Regions from separate parts of the Novosphingobium decolorationis genome, predicted to be linked through region 3. Evidence: predicted binding sites of a transcription regulator. Region 3 holds the regulator's gene; each other region holds the start of a gene.

Region 1 (6,400 bases), 680 kb from region 3:
AAGGGCCTGTTCGACAAGGCGGTGGTCATGTCGGGTGGCAACGGCAAGGGCTTTACCAAGTCGAGCATGGAGACCGCGCACGAGGCTGGCGTGGCCTTTGCGAAGAAGAAGGGGATCACCGGCACGGGCCCCGCCGCTCTGGAAAAGCTGCGCGCGCTCTCGGGCGAGGACGTGGTCGATGGCCTCAACCTCATGGCGCTTTTTGCGCCGCAGGAAGGCCCTGTCACCTACACGCTGCCCGTCGTCGATGGTGTCACCGCCGCGCCCCAGCGTAGCAATTTCGAGAGCGGCGACTTCGCGCATGTCCCGGTGATGATCGGCGCGACGGCCGCCGACATCGGCGGGGTCGAGGGGCAGATGGTCGCGGGTGCGCGCAAGCTGGCCAAGGTCATCGGCGATCAGGGCGTGCCGGTCTACGAGTACCGCTTCTCCTATGTCGCCGATTCGGTGGCCGCGCCCGGAGCCCAGCACGCGACCGACATCCCCTTCTTCTTCGATACGCAGAGTGCGAAGTATGGGGAGGAGACAAGCGTGCGCGACAACGCGATGGGTGATGCGATGAGCAGCTATCTGGTCAATTTCGCCAAGACCGGCGCGCCGTCCACCGGCTGGGGCCTGCCGGCGTGGAAGCCCTATGCCGAGGCGAACGGCCAGATCATGGACTTCGCAACCGACGGCAAGGTCCACTTCCGCGAGGACCCCTGGCAGGCCGAGATCGACGCCGCGGACATGTGACGATCGGATAGAAAAGGGGCCGGAAGGGAAAACCTTTTCGGCCTTTTCTCAAAGTGTTTCAGGCGGGTTTTACGAAACTGTCGAGGACCCGCTTGGAGCCTGACTTCTCGAACTCGATCTCCAGCTTGTTGCCTTCCTGCGACGCGACGGTGCCGTAGCCGAACTTCTCGTGGAAGACGCGCGCGCCCACCTCGATGTCGGTGCGGGGCTTGGAGGCGAAGCTCGCCGCGCTGCGGGTGCTCTCCTTGACCCGCTTGGGGGCGGTGTCGAATTCGCGCTGGGCGGCGCGCTGCCAGCCCGGCCCGCGCGTAACGGTACGGCCCGGTTGCATGCGGGCGACGTCGGCGAAGGGATCGGCGTGCTCGGACCATTGCGCGCGCCAGAGCGAGGCGCCGCCTGACAGCGTGGTCTCGCTCTCGATCTGGTCCTCGGGCAGCTCGGCGATGAAGCGCGAGGGGATCGAACTGGTCCACTGGCCGTAGATGCGCCGGTTCGCCGCATGAAGGATGGTGCACTTGCGGCGCGCACGGGTGATCGCGACGTAGGCGAGGCGGCGCTCTTCCTCGAGGCTGGCCAGCCCGCCTTCGTCGAGCGAGCGCTGCGAGGGGAACACGCCGTCCTCCCAGCCGGGCAGGAACACGTTGTCGAATTCCAGGCCCTTGGCCGCGTGCATGGTCATGATCGTGACCTTCTCCTCATCGTCGCGCGCGTCATTGTCCATGACAAGGCTGACGTGTTCGAGGAAGTCGCCGAGGCTGTCGTACTCTTCCATGGCGCGGGCGAGTTCGACGAGGTTTTCGAGGCGTCCGCTAGCCTCGGGCGTGCGTTCGGCCTGGAGTGCGTCGGTGTAGCCACTCTCGTCGAGGGCGGTGCGGATGAGGTCGGCGGGCCCTTCTTCCCTGGCCATGTCGCGCCAGCGCGCGAAATCGCGCATCAGCGAAAGCAGTGTGTTGCGTGCGCGGGCGGGCAGTTCGTCGGTGTCGCAGATTTCAAGCGCGGCCTTGGCGAGCGGGATGCCTCGGCGGCGTGCCAGCAGGTGCAGCTTTTCCAGCGCCTTGGCCCCGAGCCCCCGCTTGGGCGTGTTGTAGATGCGCTCAAACGCGAGGTCGTCGGCAGGCTGGGCAATGACGCGCAGATAGGCGAGGGCATCGCGGATTTCCGCGCGTTCGTAGAAGCGGAAACCCCCAACGATGCGGTACTTCATCCCGATCGAGATGAAGCGGTCCTCGAACTCGCGGGTCTGGTATTGCGCGCGCACGAGGATCGCGATCTGGTCGAGCGGGGCGCCTTCGCGTTCGAGGCGCTCGATCTCGTCGCCCACCCGGCGCGCTTCCTCCGGCGCGTCCCAGACGCCGACGACGTGCAGCTTGTCGCCGCCATGGCGCTCGGTCCAGAGCGTCTTGCCGAGGCGCTGCGTGTTCTCGTCGATGAGGCCCGAGGCGGCGGCCAGGATCTGCGGCGTGGAGCGGTAGTTCTGTTCGAGCCGGATCACCTTGGCGCCCGGAAAGTCCTTTTCAAAGCGCAGGATATTGGCGACTTCGGCGCCGCGCCAGGAATAGATCGACTGGTCGTCATCGCCCACCACGCAGATGTTGCGGCGGTGCTGGGCGATCAGGCGCAGCCACAGGTACTGGACCTGGTTGGTGTCCTGGTATTCGTCCACCATGACGTACTTGAAGCGCTGCTGGTACTGTTCGAGGACGTCGCGATGCTCGCGCAGGATGTTGAGCATGTGGAGCAGGAGGTCGCCGAAGTCGCAGGCGTTCACCGCTTTCAGGCGCTCCTGGTACATATGATAGAAATGCTGGCCCTTGCCCTCGGCGTAGGCCTCGTTCTCGCGCGCGTCGAGATCGCGCGGGTTGAGGCCACGGTTCTTCCAGCGGTCGATACACCCGGCCAGTTGCTTGGCGGGCCAGCGCTTCTCGTCGATCCCCTCCGCCTGGATGAGCTGCTTGAGGAGGCGCAGCTGATCGTCGGTGTCGATGATCGTGTAGTTCGATTCCAGGCCCACCAGTTCGGCATGGCGGCGCAGCATCTTGGCCGCGATGGCGTGGAACGTGCCGAGCCAGGGCATCCCTTCGACCGCGGGCCCAACCAGCTGGCCGACGCGTTCGCGCATCTCGCGCGCGGCCTTGTTGGTGAAGGTGACGCACAGGATCTCGCTCGGCCAGGCGAGGCGGCTCTGGACGAGATAGGCGAGGCGCCGGGTGAGGGCTGAGGTCTTGCCCGTGCCGGCGCCCGCCAGCATCAGGACCGGTCCCTCCGTCGTCAGGACGGCTTCGCGCTGGGGCTCGTTCAGTCCGGCGATGAGGGGATTGGACGCGTCGGCGCCTGCTGGATGGGCGGGCGCGGCGGGCAGGGGGGAATGGCTCTCGGTCACACGTGAACAACTAGGGAACGGATTAACCCGGTGCAAGGTCGCTTCGTCGCCGTCCCGGAACAATTCCCCCGGCCAATGCGTCGAAATGGAGTGATCGGCCCCGGGATGTACGGCGGTCCGCCAGCGCGGGAAGGCGGCTGCGGGCTGCGTGTAAGGGGCTTTAAGAAATGGGAGTAAGATTATGAAGAAAAGTCTTATTGCTTGCGCCGCTGCGGCGGCCGTACTGCCCCTTTGCGCTCAGGCGCAGAGCGCATCGGCATCTCCTGAGGTCGTCGAGAAGGACGCGCGCGGGGTGGCTGCGAAGGTTCGGGTCGAGGGCAAGGTCTACGACGTGTGCCGCGGTGAGGCCACTGATGGCTGTATCAATCCGCGCGAGGCCGGGCTCAACTTCGGCAACCGCCCGCTCGACCATTATCCCGAGGACAAGGGGCAGGAGATGCCCGCATCCTGATTTCATCAGGACAGTTCCAGCAAAAAGGGCGCCGGTTCTTCCGGCGCCCTTTTTCGTTTCAAGAAAGTGCTTTGCGGCTTGTTCCTCAGACCTTGCGCAAGATGTGGAGGCGGGCCTTGCCGACATCGCGGGTCGCCTCGACCTCGAAGCCGCGCACGGAAATGCTCTCGTCCCGGGCGGTCTCGATCGAGACCCAGGTCGCTTCATTGATCCAGCCCAGCCGCGCCAGCTTGTCGGCCGCGACCGCGCCCGCGCCGGTGTCGTAGGGCGGGTCGAGCAGGACGAGATCGAGAGCCTCTTTCGCCGTTCCCAGCGCGAGCGCGGAGACCGGGCGGACGTCGCTGCGGTCCTGCGCCTTGAGGTTGGCGATGTTGCGTCGGATCGCGCGGATCGCGGCGGCATCCTGGTCAACGAAGAGGCAATGCGCCGCCCCGCGCGAGAGCGCTTCGAGGCCAAGCGCGCCCGAGCCCGCGAAAAGGTCGGCCACCTTGAGCCCCTCGAAGGTGCCAAGCCGGCTCGCCAGCATCGAGAACAGCGTCTCGCGCGTGCGGTCGGCGGTGGGGCGGGTGGTGTCGCCCTCAGGAGTGGCGAGCTTGCGCCCGCGCCATTCGCCCGCGACGATGCGCAGGCCGGTCCGGGTGGCCGGTCCCTTCATGTCGTGTGCTCCCTCAGCCCTTGGCGCGGTCGATCTCGCGGCGGAAGCGGTCGAGCACTTTCGCGTCGATCTCGACGGCGGCGCCCTTGGGCAGCTCGTCGAGCGCGAAGGGGCCGTAACCGATGCGGATCAGGCGGCTGACCTTGAGGCCGAAGTGTTCGAGCACGCGGCGCACTTCGCGGTTCTTGCCCTCGGTGAGCGTCATCTCGATCCAGCGGTTGCGCCCGGCGCCGCGCTCCATGTTGGCGTCGATCTTGCCGTAACGCACGCCGTCGATCTCGACGCCCTCGATGAGGCTTTCGAGCTGTTCCTGCGTGATGTCGCCGAAGGCGCGGGCGCGGTAGGTGCGCGGAACGCCGGTCGAGGGCAGTTCCAGCGCGCGCTTGAACTCGCCATCGTTGGTGAGCAGCAGCAGGCCTTCGGTGTTGAAGTCGAGGCGGCCCACCGGCATCACGCGGCCCGCATCCTTGGGCAGGGCGTTGCGCAGCGCGGCGTAGATGGTGGGGCGACCGGCCGGGTCGCGCTCGGCGGTGATGAGGCCTGCGGGCTTGTGGAAGGCGAACAGGCGCGTGGCGTCCGCTTCCTTGACCGGATTGCCATCGACGGTGACGCCCGCGAGCGAGGTCAGCACGGTCGAGGGGGTCTCGACCAGCTCATCGTTCAGCTTCACGCGGCCTTCGGCGATCATGCGCTCGGCCTCACGGCGGCTCGCAACCCCGGCGCGGGCCAGCAGCTTGGCGATGCGATCGCCTTCGCGCGCGGGCATGTTCGGGTCCTTGGGCGTGGGACCGGCAGGCCTGGGCTTGCCGAAGCTGCGCGGGCGCGAACCGGCGCCGCCCTTGCGTTCGTTGAAGGGGCCGTCGCGGCGGGGCTCGTCGGAGGAGCGGCCACCCGAACGGGGGCCACGCGAAGGGCCGCGAGCAGGGCCACGCCCTTCGGAGCGGCGCGAATCGGATCCGCGCGAATCGGATCCGTAGGAGGAGCCGCCGGATTTGCGAGGTGGTTTGGACATCCGCCGCCCCATACCTGTTGATCGCGCCTTCATCCAGCCTTCCCTTCACGCGGCGCGTCGTTAAGTTGCGCGCATGATCATGACGAAAAGGATCGAGTGTGACCGCGCAGACGACTAACCAACGACGCGGCCTATGGAATTCGGTCCGGCCCTACATGGAAAAGGAGTCCGTCGCGGCCTTCATGCTGGGGGTGTCCTCGGGCTATCCCTTCGCGCTTCTGGCGGCGACGCTGACCACGCGCCTGGCGCAGGACGGGATCGAGAAATCGACGATCACGACCTTTGCGCTGGCCTTCTTCGTCTACAACCTCAAGCCGCTGTGGGCCTGGGTGATCGACGGAGTTTCGCTGCCCGTGATCGGACGCCTGGGGCAGCGGGTCTCCTGGATGCTGGTGGTGGGGCTGCTCGTCATGGCCGCCAACCTCAACCTGGCGCTGGTCGATCCCGGCAAGGACATCGCCGGGACCGCGCTGGCGGCCGTCCTGATGGGGCTGGCGGGTGCGACGTTCGACATCGTGATCGACGCCTACCGCATCGAGACCCTGAAGCCTTACCAGCTGGGAACCGGCTCGGGGATGAGCCAGTATGGCTGGCGCATCGGTTCGGGGCTCGCCGCCTCGCTCGCGCTGGTCGTCGCGGCGCGTTCGGACTGGCACCTGGCCTATGCGGTCTGCGCGGTCTTCGCGCTGCCCGCGATGCTGACCGCGCTTATCGTGGGCGAGCCCGAGCGTCACAAGGTCGTGCGCGACAAGAAGGGCATGGGCGAGATCTGGGCCTCGATCGCGGGCCCCTTCGCCGAGTTCTTCCAGCGCAAGGGGGCTTTCCTCGTCCTGGCCTTCATCCTCGTTCACAAGATCGGCGATACGCTGGCGAACCTGACCTTTCGCCTGCTGTTCGATGACCTTGGCTTCTCCAACGACGAGATCGCGCTCTACGACGTGGGGATCGGGTTCTGGGCGCTCATCGTCGGTGTGTTCGTGGGCGGCGTGATCTATGCGCGCATGGGCCTCAAGCGCTCGGTGCTGATTGCGCTGGTGCTGATGGCGGTCTCCAACCTCAGCTTCGCGATGCTGGCCGCTGCGGGTCACTCGAACGTGGGCATGGCGCTTGCCATCGGCTTCGAGAACTTTGCGAGCGGCTATGGCGGTGTGGTCGTGGTGGCCTACT
Region 2 (6,400 bases), 730 kb from region 3:
CGCGCATTTGCGCCATCTCCTGCAATTCGCGCAGGTCCGGCGCGCCGCACACGCTCTTCACCGCGCGCACGAGGCGCAGGTCGAGCGCGTCGCGCCCGCTGGCGCTGTCGAGGTCAAGGTCGCTGTAACGCACGGCAACCGTCGGTAGGTCCTCCCAGACGTGCTTTTGCACGACCACTTCGTTGGACGCCGAGGCGGCGCTTCCCAGCAGCACGCAGCCGAGCGTGCAGGCGGCAATGGTAAGCCTGTTCATGGTACTTCTCCTCTACGGTGCGCAGCCCATGGGGAGCCGCGCGGGACGCAGGTAGAGGCATGTGCGGACAAGGGTGTTCGCACCGGGCAATCGGCCCGTTTCGCGTTCGAATTTCAGGCGTGGGGGACGGGCTGCGTCACTGGGCAGCAAGCTCTCACGAAAGGCGTTGCGTTTCGGTGCGTGCCTGGTCGTCAATCAGGCACCGAGTCGGTGATCGGGATGTCTGGCGGGTCGCCAGGGCATCGGGAAGTTCATCGAGTTTATCGCAACTTATGATTGCGGCGACCTCTCCCTGCGGTAATTTTGGATTATACGCCCCTCTTGCTGTGAAACAAAGTGTTTCATTGGGCGCTGGTGCAGACTGCCCTCAGGACGCGACGAAACGCGGCCAAGGCCCTGCTTTTACGTAGATTTACGGGGGCTGGGCGAACAGGGCGCCGCCGCTGAAGCCACGTATGTGAACAAACCGGAGAAGCAGAAGAATACGTCCGAGGGCCATTGCCCCCGGGCTCCCCAAACTGTCGAGCTCTCGTCCCGCGCGCCACGTGGCGCTAGGAAGGTGAGGCCGCCCGTTTTGGGGTCAAGGGGCGATGGCCCCTTGGAAATAGGCTTTCTGCAAGGTGGCGGTCGCTGCCCGGTCAGCCCCCGCAGCGGCTGTAGTAGCCCTGGCGGCAGGCGCGCACGTCGCGTTCCCAGGCGGCGCGCTCGGCCTCGTAGTCCTGCCGCGCGCGGGCATAACGGCTGCGGTCGTCCTCGTAGGCCTGCATGTCTTCATTGTAGGCGCGGGCACTGTAGTCCGCATAGTCGCGGCGGTCGGCCTCGGCCGCAGCCCAGTCGTCCCAGTCTTGCGCATAGCGGGCATCGCGGCGCGCGACGTAGGCGGCCTGTTCGCGGTTGAGGCGGCGGATCTCGGCGGCATCGGCCTCGCGCGCGGCGCGCGAGCGCATCCCGGGATCGCGCGGATCGTCAGCGAGCGTCGGCGCGCTGGTGACGGCAATGACCAGTGCGGCGAGCGCGGCGGCGCGTGTGAAACCCCTCATCGAATATCCCTCAAGTCCCGGTATGTCCCTTGGGCCTTGCTAGGCGCGAGGGGCACACGATTGCAAAGGCCTTGCGACGAAGCGAGCCGCCATCCAGCGCAGCTCCGGCACGGGTGGCCGAGGCGCGCGCCTCCACAGTAAATTGTCCTGAAATCTCAAGATCCCGGCCTGCCGTTACGGCTTTTGTCATCTTAAATTCTTTGACTCGACTTCGCTTCGGCCCGCATTTTCAGGGTCTGTCGAGCCGTCGGGAGACATCGTCATGAACATTGTCGAGCTGCAATCGGCCGTGGGCGCCAAGCCCGACGGGATCTGGGGCCCCAAGTCGCGCGCGGCGCTGCTGACCGCCTTCACCAATACCCAGGCGCCCGCCATCACCGATGCGGAAGAGGCCGAGCTGGCCGAGCGCCTCCACGTCAGCGTGAAACAGCTGCGCGCGGTGGCGCAGGTGGAATCCTCGGGCGGCGGGTTTGACCGGCAGGGGCGCCCCAAGATCCTCTACGAGCGGCACAAGTTCCACAAGTACACCGGCGGGCGCTGGTCGGTCACGGCCTTCAGCAACCCGCGCTACGGCGGCTACAGCGAAAGCAGCTGGGACAAGCTGGCGGGCGCGATCGTGACCGGCGATGTCGATGCCGCGTTCATGGCCTGCTCCTGGGGCAAGTTCCAGGTGCTGGGGCAGTGGTGGGACGAGTTCGGCTTTGCGAGCCCCTTCGCCTTTGCCTTCAGCACGGTCGCCTCCGAGCTCAAGCACTACGAACTGCTGGCCCATTATGTCGAATACAATGAGTTGAACGACGAAATGGCCGCGCTCTCCACCGATCCCGACGACTGCCGCGCCTTCGCGCGCGCCTACAACGGGGGCGCCTACGCGCGGCTGGGCTACCACACCAAGCTGGCCGCCGCGATGGGGTGAGGGCGCGCAAGGTGAGGTCGATGGTATGGGGAGCCCGAGGGCGATGGCCCTCGGAATCTTCTCTTTGCCTGCTTCGGCGATCTACAAAGGCTTACTGTCGGGCCGTTTGACGCAGATGCATCGCATCGGGTATTTCCGATGGGTTGCCGCCGCAGCCTCGCTGCGATGCGGCCTGTCCCAGCGATGGAGCCTTTGCCCTTCATGTCCGAATACCGTTACCTGCGCGCTCTTCCCGATCCTGACAGCCTGCCCGCGCTGCGCCCCGAATACGCGCACCTGCGCCCCGCGCAGGGGCTGGGCGAACTGGACCCGCCGCCGCGCATCCTGCTCCTCTACGGGTCGCTGCGCGAACGCTCCTACTCGCGCCTTGCGGTCGAGGAGGCGGCGCGCCTCCTGCAGTACTTCGGCTGCGAGACGCGCATCTTCGACCCCCGCGACCTGCCGCTCCCCGACCAGGTGCCGGGGGACGATCACCCGGCCGTCCACGAACTGCGCGAGCATGCGCTGTGGTCCGAAGCGCAGGTCTGGTGCAGCCCGGAGCGCCACGGCCAGATCACCGGCATCATGAAGACGCAGATCGATCACCTGCCGCTGGCGTTCAAGGGCCTGCGCCCCACGCAAGGGCGCGCGCTGGCCGTCATGCAGGTCAGCGCAGGCTCGCAATCGTTCAACTCGATCAACACCTTGCGCGTTCTGGGCCGCTGGATGCGGATGTTCACCATCCCCAACCAGTCCTCGGTCGCCAAGGCCTACGAGGAGTTCGACGAGGCGGGCCGGATGACCCCGTCGAGCTACTACGACCGCATCGTCGATGTCATGGAAGAGCTGGTCCGCTTCACCGTCCTCCTGCGCCCCCACGCCGAACAACTTGTCGACCGCTACTCGGAGCGCAAGGACAAGGACCAGCGGGTGGAAACGCATGTCGAGAAGGCCGGGTTGGCCTGAGGCGGGAGAGAAAGAAATTCAGTCCGAGGGCCATCGCCCTCGGGCTCCCCATACCGTCAACCTCACGTCCTGCGCGCCACGTAGCGCGAGAAAGGTGAGGTCGCCCGTTATGGGGTCAAGGGGCGATGGCCCCTTGAAAAAGGACTTCCTTCTTCGCGGGAAGCCGTTGGACTGCTGGACAATGTCGTCTTGCCGTCCTGCCGCCCTCTAGGTAACCGTGCTCAGTATTCGGGTTCTCGGGCACGTTCCAGGCCCGATGCCCCATGCGCTGGGGAACCGCAGGGCCCTCAAGGCATTGCGCTTGGGGCCCGCGGACATATCTAGGGGGCCAATCTGCGCGCCGGACGCTTGAACGACGCGAACAAATCTGGAACATAGGCCCCCATGAGTCTGACCCACATCACCGTGCGCGGTGCGCGCGAGCATAACCTCAAGGGCTTCGATATCGCGCTGCCGCGCGACAAGCTGATCGTCATCACCGGGCTTTCGGGGTCGGGCAAGTCGAGCCTCGCCTTCGACACGATCTACGCCGAAGGCCAGCGCCGCTACGTCGAGAGCCTCTCGGCCTACGCGCGCCAGTTCCTTGAAATGATGCAGAAGCCCGATGTGGAGCACATCGACGGCCTCAGCCCTGCCATTTCCATCGAGCAGAAGACGACGAGCCGCAACCCGCGCTCGACCGTCGCCACCGTGACCGAGATCTGGGACTACATGCGCCTGCTCTGGGCGCGCGTGGGTGTGCCCTATTCGCCCGCGACCGGCCTTCCCATCGAGGCGCAGACCGTCTCCAACATGGTCGACCGGGTGATGGAGCTGCCCGAGGGCACGCGGCTCTACCTGCTCGCCCCCGTCGTGCGCGGGCGCAAGGGCGAGTACCGCAAGGAACTGGCCGAGTGGCAGAAGTCGGGCTTCACCCGCGTGCGCATCGACGGCGAGCTTTACCCCATCGAGGACGCGCCCGCGCTCGACAAGAAGTACAAGCACGACATCGAGGTCGTGGTGGACCGCATCGCGGTCAAGGACGGTATCCAGACGCGCCTGGCCGACAGCTTCGAGCAGGCGCTCAAGCTGGCCGAGGGGCTTGCCTATGTCGATCTTGCCGATGGCGTGGTGCCGGGGCGTGAGGACGAGGCCGAGGCCGCGAAGGGCGCCAAGGGCAAGAAGAACCTGAAGGGCGCAGGGCTTCCGGCCAACCGCATCGTCTTTTCGGAAAAGTTCGCCTGTCCGGTCTCGGGCTTCACCATCGAAGAGATCGAGCCGCGCCTGTTCTCCTTCAACGCGCCGCAGGGCGCGTGCCCGGCCTGTGACGGTCTGGGCGAGAAGATGGAATTCGACCCCCAGCTCGTGGTCCCCAACGAGGGGCTGACACTCAAGCAGGGCGCGCTCGTGCCCTGGGCCAAGTCGAACCCGCCGTCCCCTTACTACATGCAGGTGCTGGCCAGCCTGGCCAACCACTTCGGCTTCGATCTCACCACGCCCTGGCAGGACCTGCCGAGCGAGGTGCGCATCGTCATCCTCTATGGCACGGCCGGCTCGCCGGTGCCGCTCACCTTCAAGGACGGGCGCAAGGAATACACCGTCACCAAGCCCTTCGAGGGCGTGATCGGCAACCTCAACCGCCGCCTTGTCCAGACCGACAGCGCGCTGATGCGCGAGGAGCTCCAGCGCTTCCAGACCGCGCAGCCCTGCGAGGTGTGCGACGGCAAGCGTCTCAAGCCCGAAGCGCTGTGCGTGCGTCTGGCGGAAAGCGACATTGCCGATGCCGCGCGGCTTTCGGTGGCGGACGCCTTCGCCTGGTTCGGAAGCCTCGAAGGCAAGCTCACCGACCAGCAGGCGCAGATCGCCAAGGCCATCCTGAAGGAAATCAACGAGCGCCTCGGCTTCCTCAACAACGTCGGGCTCGATTACCTCAACCTCGACCGGACTTCGGGTACGCTCTCGGGCGGTGAGAGCCAGCGCATCCGCCTTGCCAGCCAGATCGGTTCGGGGCTTTCGGGCGTGCTCTACGTGCTGGACGAGCCCTCCATCGGCCTGCACCAGCGCGACAACGATCGCCTGCTCGAAACCCTGAAGCGTCTGCGGGACCTGGGCAACACGGTGATCGTCGTCGAGCACGACGAGGACGCGATCCGCGCGGCGGACTACGTGGTAGACCTGGGCCCCGGCGCGGGCGTCCACGGCGGCGAGATCGTCGCCGAGGGCACCTTGAAGCAGGTGCTCAAGAGCAAGAGCAGCCTGACCGCGCAGTACCTCACCGGCGAACGCAGGATCGAGGTCCCGGCCACGCGCCGCAAGGGCAACGGCAAGTCGGTGACGGTCGAAAACGCGCGTGCGAACAACCTGAAGGGCGTCACCGCCGAGTTTCCGCTGGGCACCTTCTGCTGCGTGACCGGCGTTTCGGGTTCGGGCAAGTCCTCGCTCACCATCGACACGCTGCAGGCGGGCGCGAGCCGTACCTTGAACGGCGCGCGCGTGATCGCAGGGCCCCACGATGCGATCCGTGGGCTCGAAGCCTGCGACAAGGTGATCGAGATCGACCAGTCCCCGATCGGGCGCACCCCGCGCTCCAACCCGGCGACCTACACCGGCGCCTTCACCCAGATCCGCGACTGGTTTGCCGGGCTCCCGGAATCCGAAGCGCGCGGCTACAAGCCCGGGCGCTTCAGCTTCAATGTCAAGGGCGGGCGCTGCGAGGCGTGCCACGGCGATGGCCTCATCAAGATCGAGATGCACTTCCTGCCCGACGTCTACGTCACCTGCGAGGAATGCGACGGCAAGCGCTACAACCGCGAGACGCTGGAGGTGAAGTTCAAGGGCCACTCGATCGCCGACGTGCTCGACATGACGATTGAGGATGCGGTCGAGTTCTTCAAGGCGGTGCCGCCGATCCGCGACAAGATGCAGATGCTGTGCGAGGTGGGGCTTGGCTACATCAAGGTCGGCCAGCAGGCGACGACGCTTTCGGGCGGTGAGGCGCAGCGCGTCAAGCTCGCCAAGGAACTGGCGCGCCGCTCGACCGGGCAGACGCTCTATATCCTCGATGAGCCGACCACGGGCCTCCACTTCGAGGACGTGCGCAAGCTGCTGGAAGTGCTGCATCGACTGGTCGAGCAGGGCAACTCGGTGGTCGTCATCGAGCACAACCTCGATGTCATCAAGACCGCCGACTGGCTGATCGACCTGGGCCCCGAAGGCGGCGTGCGCGGGGGCGAGATCGTCGCCGTGGGCACGCCCGAGGACGTGGTG
Region 3 (6,400 bases):
AACTTGTCGAGTGCTTTGGCGGCAATCGAAGGATTTCTTTCGCAATCGTGTCGTGATCGTGTCCCGTGGCTTTCCGTGGCTTTCGGGACCGGCATCGCGGCATGGTTTGCGCTTCCGAAGCCGTCCCAATGGGCAGGCCTCATTGCGTTGTGCTGTGCAGCAAGCTTGGCGACCCGAGTTTGCTGGCGGCGATGTGGTGCGTTTCAAACTGTCTCGCAAGCTTTTTTTTGGGTGCCCCTGACGGTCGCGGCGGGCTGCGTCCTGATCTGGGGCCGCTCCATGATGGTGGGAACACCTCCCATCGAGCGGCCTTTGTATGGAGCATTCACGGGGAGGGTGCTCGCGGTGGAGTCGCAATCGGCCCAATCGCGCCGCCGGTTGGTGGTCGCCACGCGCGACCAGGCAAGCGGGCGGGCTCTCAAGATCCGGCTCAACCTGCCGGATGAGCTGTCCGAGGGCGAATCTGTCCGATCGGCTGAGATCAGCGAGGGCAGTCTCATCGAGTTTGAGGCGAGGATCATGCCGCCGGCAGCGCCGCTGCTCCCGGGTGGTTATAATTTTGCAAGAACGGCCTGGTTTGCCGGACTTGCCGGTTCGGGAACGATCCTGAAGCCCGTCACCGTCCTGGAGCCAGCGGAAGGAGGGGAAGCGCCGTTGGCACGCGTTCGGCGCCGACTGGCCGCGCATGTTCGTGAGCAGGTTGATGAGCGGGCGAATGGCATTGCGGTGGCGCTCGTCACCGGGGATCGGGGAGGCATCACGGCCGACGATGCGCAGGCCATGCGCGATTCCGGCCTCGCGCATCTGTTGGCCATAAGCGGGCTCCACGAGACGGCCGTGATTGGCCTTATTTATTTCCTGTCCGTGCGCACGCTCGCCTTGTGGCCGGCCTTGGCACTGCGAGTACGGTTGCCGGTATTGGCCTCCGGGCTCGCTGCGCTGGGGGGGATTGGCTATACGCTGCTGACCGGCGCGCAGGTGCCGACGGTTCGTTCGTGTATCGCGGCGCTGCTCGTGCTTGGTGCCCTGGCGCTGGGGCGCGAAGCACTGTCCTTGCGAATTCTGGCAGTGGCGGCATTCGCCGTCATGCTTCTATGGCCTGAAGCCGTGGTGGGACCAAGCTTCCAGATGAGCTTTGCCGCTGTCCTTGCCATCGTGGCTTTGTCGACCTCTGCACCCGTGCGCAATTTCCTCGGTCCCCGCGAGGAGCCGGCCTGGATGCGCGGCGTGCGCTGGTTCGGCATGCTCATGCTGACCGGGCTGGTGATCGAGCTCGCCCTGATGCCGATTGCGCTGTTCCACTTTCACAAGGCCGGTCTCTACGGCTCCTTGGCCAATCTCGTCGCAATTCCGTTGACGACCTTTGTGATCATGCCCGGAGTGGTTCTGGCCCTGGCGGCCGATATCGTGTCCCTTGGTGCGCCGCTCTGGGCCGTCGTGGGATGGACCATCAATGCGGTGCTGGGACTGGCGCATTGGGTCTCGGCGCAGCCGGGGGCGGTGACGCTGGTGCCGGGCATGGGCGAGGTGGCCTTCACGTTGTTCCTTGCCGGAGGATTCTGGCTGGCCCTATTGGTCGGAAAGGCGCGTCTGCTGGGCGCTCTCCCCTGCGTCGCGGGCTCTCTTGTCCTCTATAATCAGGCACCGCCTGATCTGCTGATCGCCGGGGATGGCCGCAACGTAGGCGTTGTGGAGCGGACGGCCGGGCGTGATGCGCCAAGGCTGCTGCTGCTGCGCGACACGCGCAGTGACTATGTGCGTGACAATTTCCAGGAGAATGCGGGGCTGCGCGGGGAGGCGATCTACCTCCCCGATCATCCGGGCGCGCGCTGTAACGCCGATTTCTGTTCGATCACCTTGCAGATGCGGGAGCGTGCAGCGACCGTGTTGTTGTCGAGGAGCCGGGACATCGTACCCGAAAGAGAGCTCGCCGCCGCCTGCGACCGGGCTGACATCGTGATTTCGGATCGCTGGCTGCCGCGGGCATGCCGGCCGCGCTGGTTCAAGGCTGACCGGGGGACGCTCAGCCAGACGGGAGGCCTGAGCGTTGATCTGTCGCGCGGCGCGGTGCGCAATGTCGCGCAGGGGCAGGGCATGCATGGATGGTGGCGTGGACGGACAGGAGAGATGTCCTTGCAGGACCTCATCCCGCCCATGCCATCACCGTCGTCTCCGGATCGTTAGCGCGCGTGGCGCTGCGATCCGGTCGGCTCAGTGGAAGTAGCGACGCAGGAGGCCTGCGAGCTTGCCCTGCACCTTGATCTCGTCGGCCGCATAGATCTGCGGTTCATAGGCCGCGTTGGCCGGGTCGAGACGGATCATGCCGTTTTCACGGCGCAGGTACTTGAGCGTCGCTTCCTCGCCGCGCACGAGGGCGACCACGATTTCGCCATCGTTGGCGATCTCGGTGCGCTTCACGAGGGCAAAGTCGCCGTCGAGAATGCCCGCTTCGATCATCGAATCGCCGGAGACCTCCAGCGCATAGTGTTCACCCGCGCCCAGAAGCGCGGCGGGAACGGGCAGGATCGCCTGGTCCTCCAGCGCTTCGATCGGGACGCCCGCGGCGATGCGTCCGTGCAAGGGGATCTCGATCACATCGGGTGCCGATGCGGGAGTGGCGGCCTCGGGCTTTGTGAAAGGAATGACATTCGAGCCGGCCGCAGGGGCCGCCTGGCCGCCTTCGTCGGCGCGGCGCAGCACTTCGAGCGCGCGGGCGCGGTTGGGCAGGCGGCGAATGAAGCCGCGTTCCTCCAGCGCTGAAATCAGTCGGTGCACGCCCGACTTGGACTTGAGGTCCAGCGCGTCCTTCATTTCTTCGAAGCTGGGCGAAATGCCGGTTTCGTCAAGCCGGGTCTGGATGAACCGGAGCAATTCGTGCTGCTTGCGGGTCAACATGTTCGCTGCCTCTTTCCTGCGCGTGCCGCACACGGAAATTCGGCTTCCCGCGCATCAGCTGTTCTTCTGGATGTTCCACTTGTGAACATTTTGAGAACAATTAAGCAACAGAATTTCCCACGTCAAGCGATACCGCCGTTCTGGAGTATGTAGATGCGCACGTTTGCGCCAGACGGTGTTTCCGGTCCGTTCGCAGGACGCTCGATGAGCACGTTACTGCCCGCAAGAGCGCCCAGGGCCCCGCTGTCCTGAACCCGCACGGCGCGCACGCATTCCCCGTCCCAGGTGCCGCGCAGGAATTCGCGGCGTGCGCCGGTGGCCGGGAGGTCCCCGTCGAGGCGGGTGGTGACGACCATAGGAGCAGGATCGAGCGCGCCCATCAGCCGGCGCAGCAGCGGGAGCAGGAAATGGTAGCCCGTAACGAGTGCAGACACCGGATTTCCGGGCAGCCCGATGATGATCTGGCGGCGCTGCGAGCGGGGGCGGGTGGCGACGAGGAGCGGCTTGCCCGGCTTGATCGCGATGCGCCAGAAGTCGAGCTTCGCGCCCCAGGCTTCGAGCGCGGGGCGGATGAGGTCGTGGTCGCCAACGGACGCGCCGCCGCTGGTGACGATGACGTCGGCATGGGCGGCTTCGTCGAAGGCCCCCAGGAGCGCGTCGAGCGTATCTCCGACCGGGCCGATGCGGCGTGTCTGGACCGCGAGCCCGGCGACCATTGCCTCCAGCATGGCGCCATTGCTCGCCGGAATCTGGTGCGTGGCGCAGTTCTCCGGGTCGGAGGAGAGCTCATCGCCGCTGTCGATGATCGCGACTTCGGGCGCGCGGAAGACGGGTAGGTGCCTGTGCCCGGCCGAGACGGCGAGCGCGATCTGCGCAGGGCCGATGCGGGTTCCGGCGGGAAGGACTTCCTTTCCGGTCACGAAGTCCGAGCCGAGGCGGCGCACGTGGCGATCCTGCGGGCTGGGGCCTGAGCCGGTGAGCGCGAGTGCATCGTCGCTGCGCGTGAGATCTTCCTGCACGATCACGGCGGCGGCGTCGCAAGGCAGCAGCGCGCCGGTCGAGATGCGCACCGCGTCACCGCGCGCCATGGTGCCGGTGAAGGGGTGCCCGGCGGCACTCTCGCCCACGATGGTCCAGGGGCCGGCAAGATCGCCATCGGTGACCGCGTAGCCGTCCATGGCGGAAAGGTGCCCGGCGGGCTGGGTGCGGCGGGCGAGCAGCGGTTCTGCAAGATAGCGGCCGATGGCGCCTGTCATGTCGACATGCTCGCGGCGCATCGGATCGGCGAGAGCAAGGAGGCGGCGCTGTGCCTCTTCGAGCGGGATCGGGGGCGTCATGACGGGCGTGTCGGGAGAAGGCGCGGTGCTCATACCCAGCCTTCGGCCTTCCAGTGGCCCGACTTGCCGCCCTGCTTCTCGACGAGGCGGATATCCGAGATGACCATGCCCTTATCGAGCGCCTTGGCCATGTCGTAGATCGTGACAAGCGCGATCGAGACGGCGGTGATGGCCTCCATCTCGATGCCGGTCTTGCCGGTTATCGAGGCGGTCGCGGTGGCGCGGATGGAGCCGGTGAACTCTTCCTCTTTCTCGAAGGTGAAATCGAGGTTCACCGCATCGAGGGGGAGGGGGTGGCACATCGGGATGAGATCGGCGGTCTTCTTGGCCGCGAGGATGCCTGCGATGCGCGCCGTTCCCAGCACGTCGCCCTTGGGCGCATCGCCGGCGCGCACGGCGTCGAGCGCCTCGCGGGTCATGGTGATCGTGCCGCTGGCCACCGCGAGGCGGCGGGTTTCGGCCTTGGCGCCGACATCGACCATGCGCGCGGTGCCGTCCGTGTCGATATGGCTAAGCGATGAGCTCACGAGAGGGGTCCTTGGCGCAAGGGTAAATGACAGGGAGGGGACATCAGGTTGACACAGTTGACACAGTCCAGGGGGCCAACTGTCCGGCCCCCTTCCTGCGGCATCTCGGCAAGGGTCGGGAAGGAGGCGCGAAGGGGCGTCATTGCGTGAGATCCTTGCAGATCGCGGCGGTGTAGGACAGCCCCTTTTCGCGCTCTTCAGGCGCCGGTGAGAAGGCGCCGGGTCGCGGCCTCGACATCGGCCTCGCGCATCAGGCTTTCGCCGACCAGGAAGGTGCGCGCGCCGCAGGCCGAGAGGCGCACGAGGTCCTCGTGCCGGTTGATGCCGCTCTCGCTGACCAGGAGCGCGCCCTCGGGCGCAAGCGGGGCGAGCCGCTCGGTGATGCCGATGTCGGTGACAAAGCGCTTGAGGTCACGGTTGTTGACGCCAATAAGCCTTGATTTCAAACGACTTGCACGTTCCATCTCGGCTTCGTTGTGAACTTCGACAAGGCAGTCCATGCCGCGTTCGTGCGCGGCGGCCTCGATCTCGGCCATCTGCGTATCGTCCAGCGCGGCGACGATGATGAGGATCGCGTCGGCCCCGATCGCGCGGGCTTCGGCGACCTGCCAGGGGTCGATCATGAAGTCCTTGCGGATCACCGGCAGCGAAACCGCGGCGCGGGCCTCGACAAGGAAATCCTCATGCCCCTGAAAGTAGGGCGCGTCGGTCAGGATCGAGAGGCAGGCCGCGCCGCCCGCTTCATAGGCCTTCGCGTGTTCGGCGGGCCGGAAGTCGGGGCGGATGAGACCCTTGGAAGGGCTTGCCTTCTTGATCTCGGCGATGAGCGCGAAGCCACCTTGGGCCTTGGTACGCAGCGCGGCCTCGAAGCCGCGCGGCGCGCTCTGGAAGGAGGCCTGCGCGTCGAGTTCGTCCAGCGTCGAGAGGGTCTTGCGCACGGTCACTTCGCCGCGCTTGGTCTCGCAGATTTCGGTCAGCTTGTCGGACATGGGATTCCCTGTTGTCAGCCGCGCGGTTTGGTCGCGGCGATCCAGCAGTTGAGGAGGGCGTTGGCAAGGCCCTTGTCGATGGCCTCGGCGGCTTCCTCGACGCCTTCGGCCCAGCTCTCGACTTCGCCCGCGACCATCAGCGCGCCTGCTGCGTTGAGCAGCACGGCGTCGCGGTAGGCGCCGGGTTCACCCTGGAGCAGGTTCCGCAGGGCCTGCGCGTTGAAGGCCGGGTCTCCGCCGCGGATGGCTTCGACCGGGGCGCTCGACAGGCCAAGCTCGGCGGCGGTCACGCGCTTCATCGCGACGTCGCGGCCCGCAACGTCGGCGACTTCGTTGCCACCTGCCAGGCTGAGCTCGTCGAGGCCCTCGTCGCCCGAGACGACCATTGAGTGGACCGTGCCGAGCCGGGCCAGCGCCTCGGCGTAAATGGGGACATAGGCCGGACGGGCGATGCCGACCAGCTGGCGCGAGACGTTGGCCGGGTTGGCAAGCGGGCCCATCAGGTTGAAGATCGTGCGGCGCGCGATGGCCTTGCGGATCGGCATGATGCGGCCCATCGCGGGGTGGTGCTTGGCCGCAAAGAGAAAGCCGATGCCGATGTCCCGGAGGGTGTCCTCGGCGGTTTCCGCGGCGCGGTCGAGGTCGATGCCGA

The links. Region 3 encodes LexA, which represses DNA repair genes until DNA is damaged. Its sites were predicted from a motif close to GTTCCNCNCTTGTTCT; they were not measured.
Region 1: the regulator LexA is predicted to act here: its motif matches at 3,119-3,134, upstream of HT578_RS21245 (ATP-dependent helicase).
Region 2: the regulator LexA is predicted to act here: its motif matches at 3,513-3,528, upstream of uvrA (excinuclease ABC subunit UvrA).

What each region holds. Positions count from the first base shown of each region.
Region 1 is NZ_CP054856.1:4,587,915-4,594,314, forward strand. It holds gene HT578_RS21240 (carboxylesterase/lipase family protein) at 1-735, shown strand, start outside; gene HT578_RS21245 (ATP-dependent helicase) at 794-3,094, opposite strand; gene HT578_RS21250 (hypothetical protein) at 3,408-3,566, shown strand; gene rsmD (16S rRNA (guanine(966)-N(2))-methyltransferase RsmD) at 3,652-4,221, opposite strand; gene HT578_RS21260 (pseudouridine synthase) at 4,235-5,233, opposite strand; gene HT578_RS21265 (AmpG family muropeptide MFS transporter) at 5,389-6,400, shown strand, end outside.
Region 2 is NZ_CP054856.1:1,357,225-1,363,624, reverse strand. It holds gene HT578_RS06160 (UrcA family protein) at 1-253, opposite strand, end outside; gene HT578_RS06155 (hypothetical protein) at 892-1,293, opposite strand; gene HT578_RS06150 (N-acetylmuramidase domain-containing protein) at 1,556-2,209, shown strand; gene arsH (arsenical resistance protein ArsH) at 2,411-3,154, shown strand; gene uvrA (excinuclease ABC subunit UvrA) at 3,539-6,400, shown strand, end outside.
Region 3 is NZ_CP054856.1:630,433-636,832, reverse strand. It holds gene HT578_RS02875 (ComEC/Rec2 family competence protein) at 1-2,184, shown strand, start outside; gene lexA (transcriptional repressor LexA) at 2,212-2,895, opposite strand; gene HT578_RS02865 (molybdopterin molybdotransferase MoeA) at 3,018-4,265, opposite strand; gene moaC (cyclic pyranopterin monophosphate synthase MoaC) at 4,262-4,759, opposite strand; gene trpC (indole-3-glycerol phosphate synthase TrpC) at 4,957-5,748, opposite strand; gene trpD (anthranilate phosphoribosyltransferase) at 5,763-6,400, opposite strand, start outside.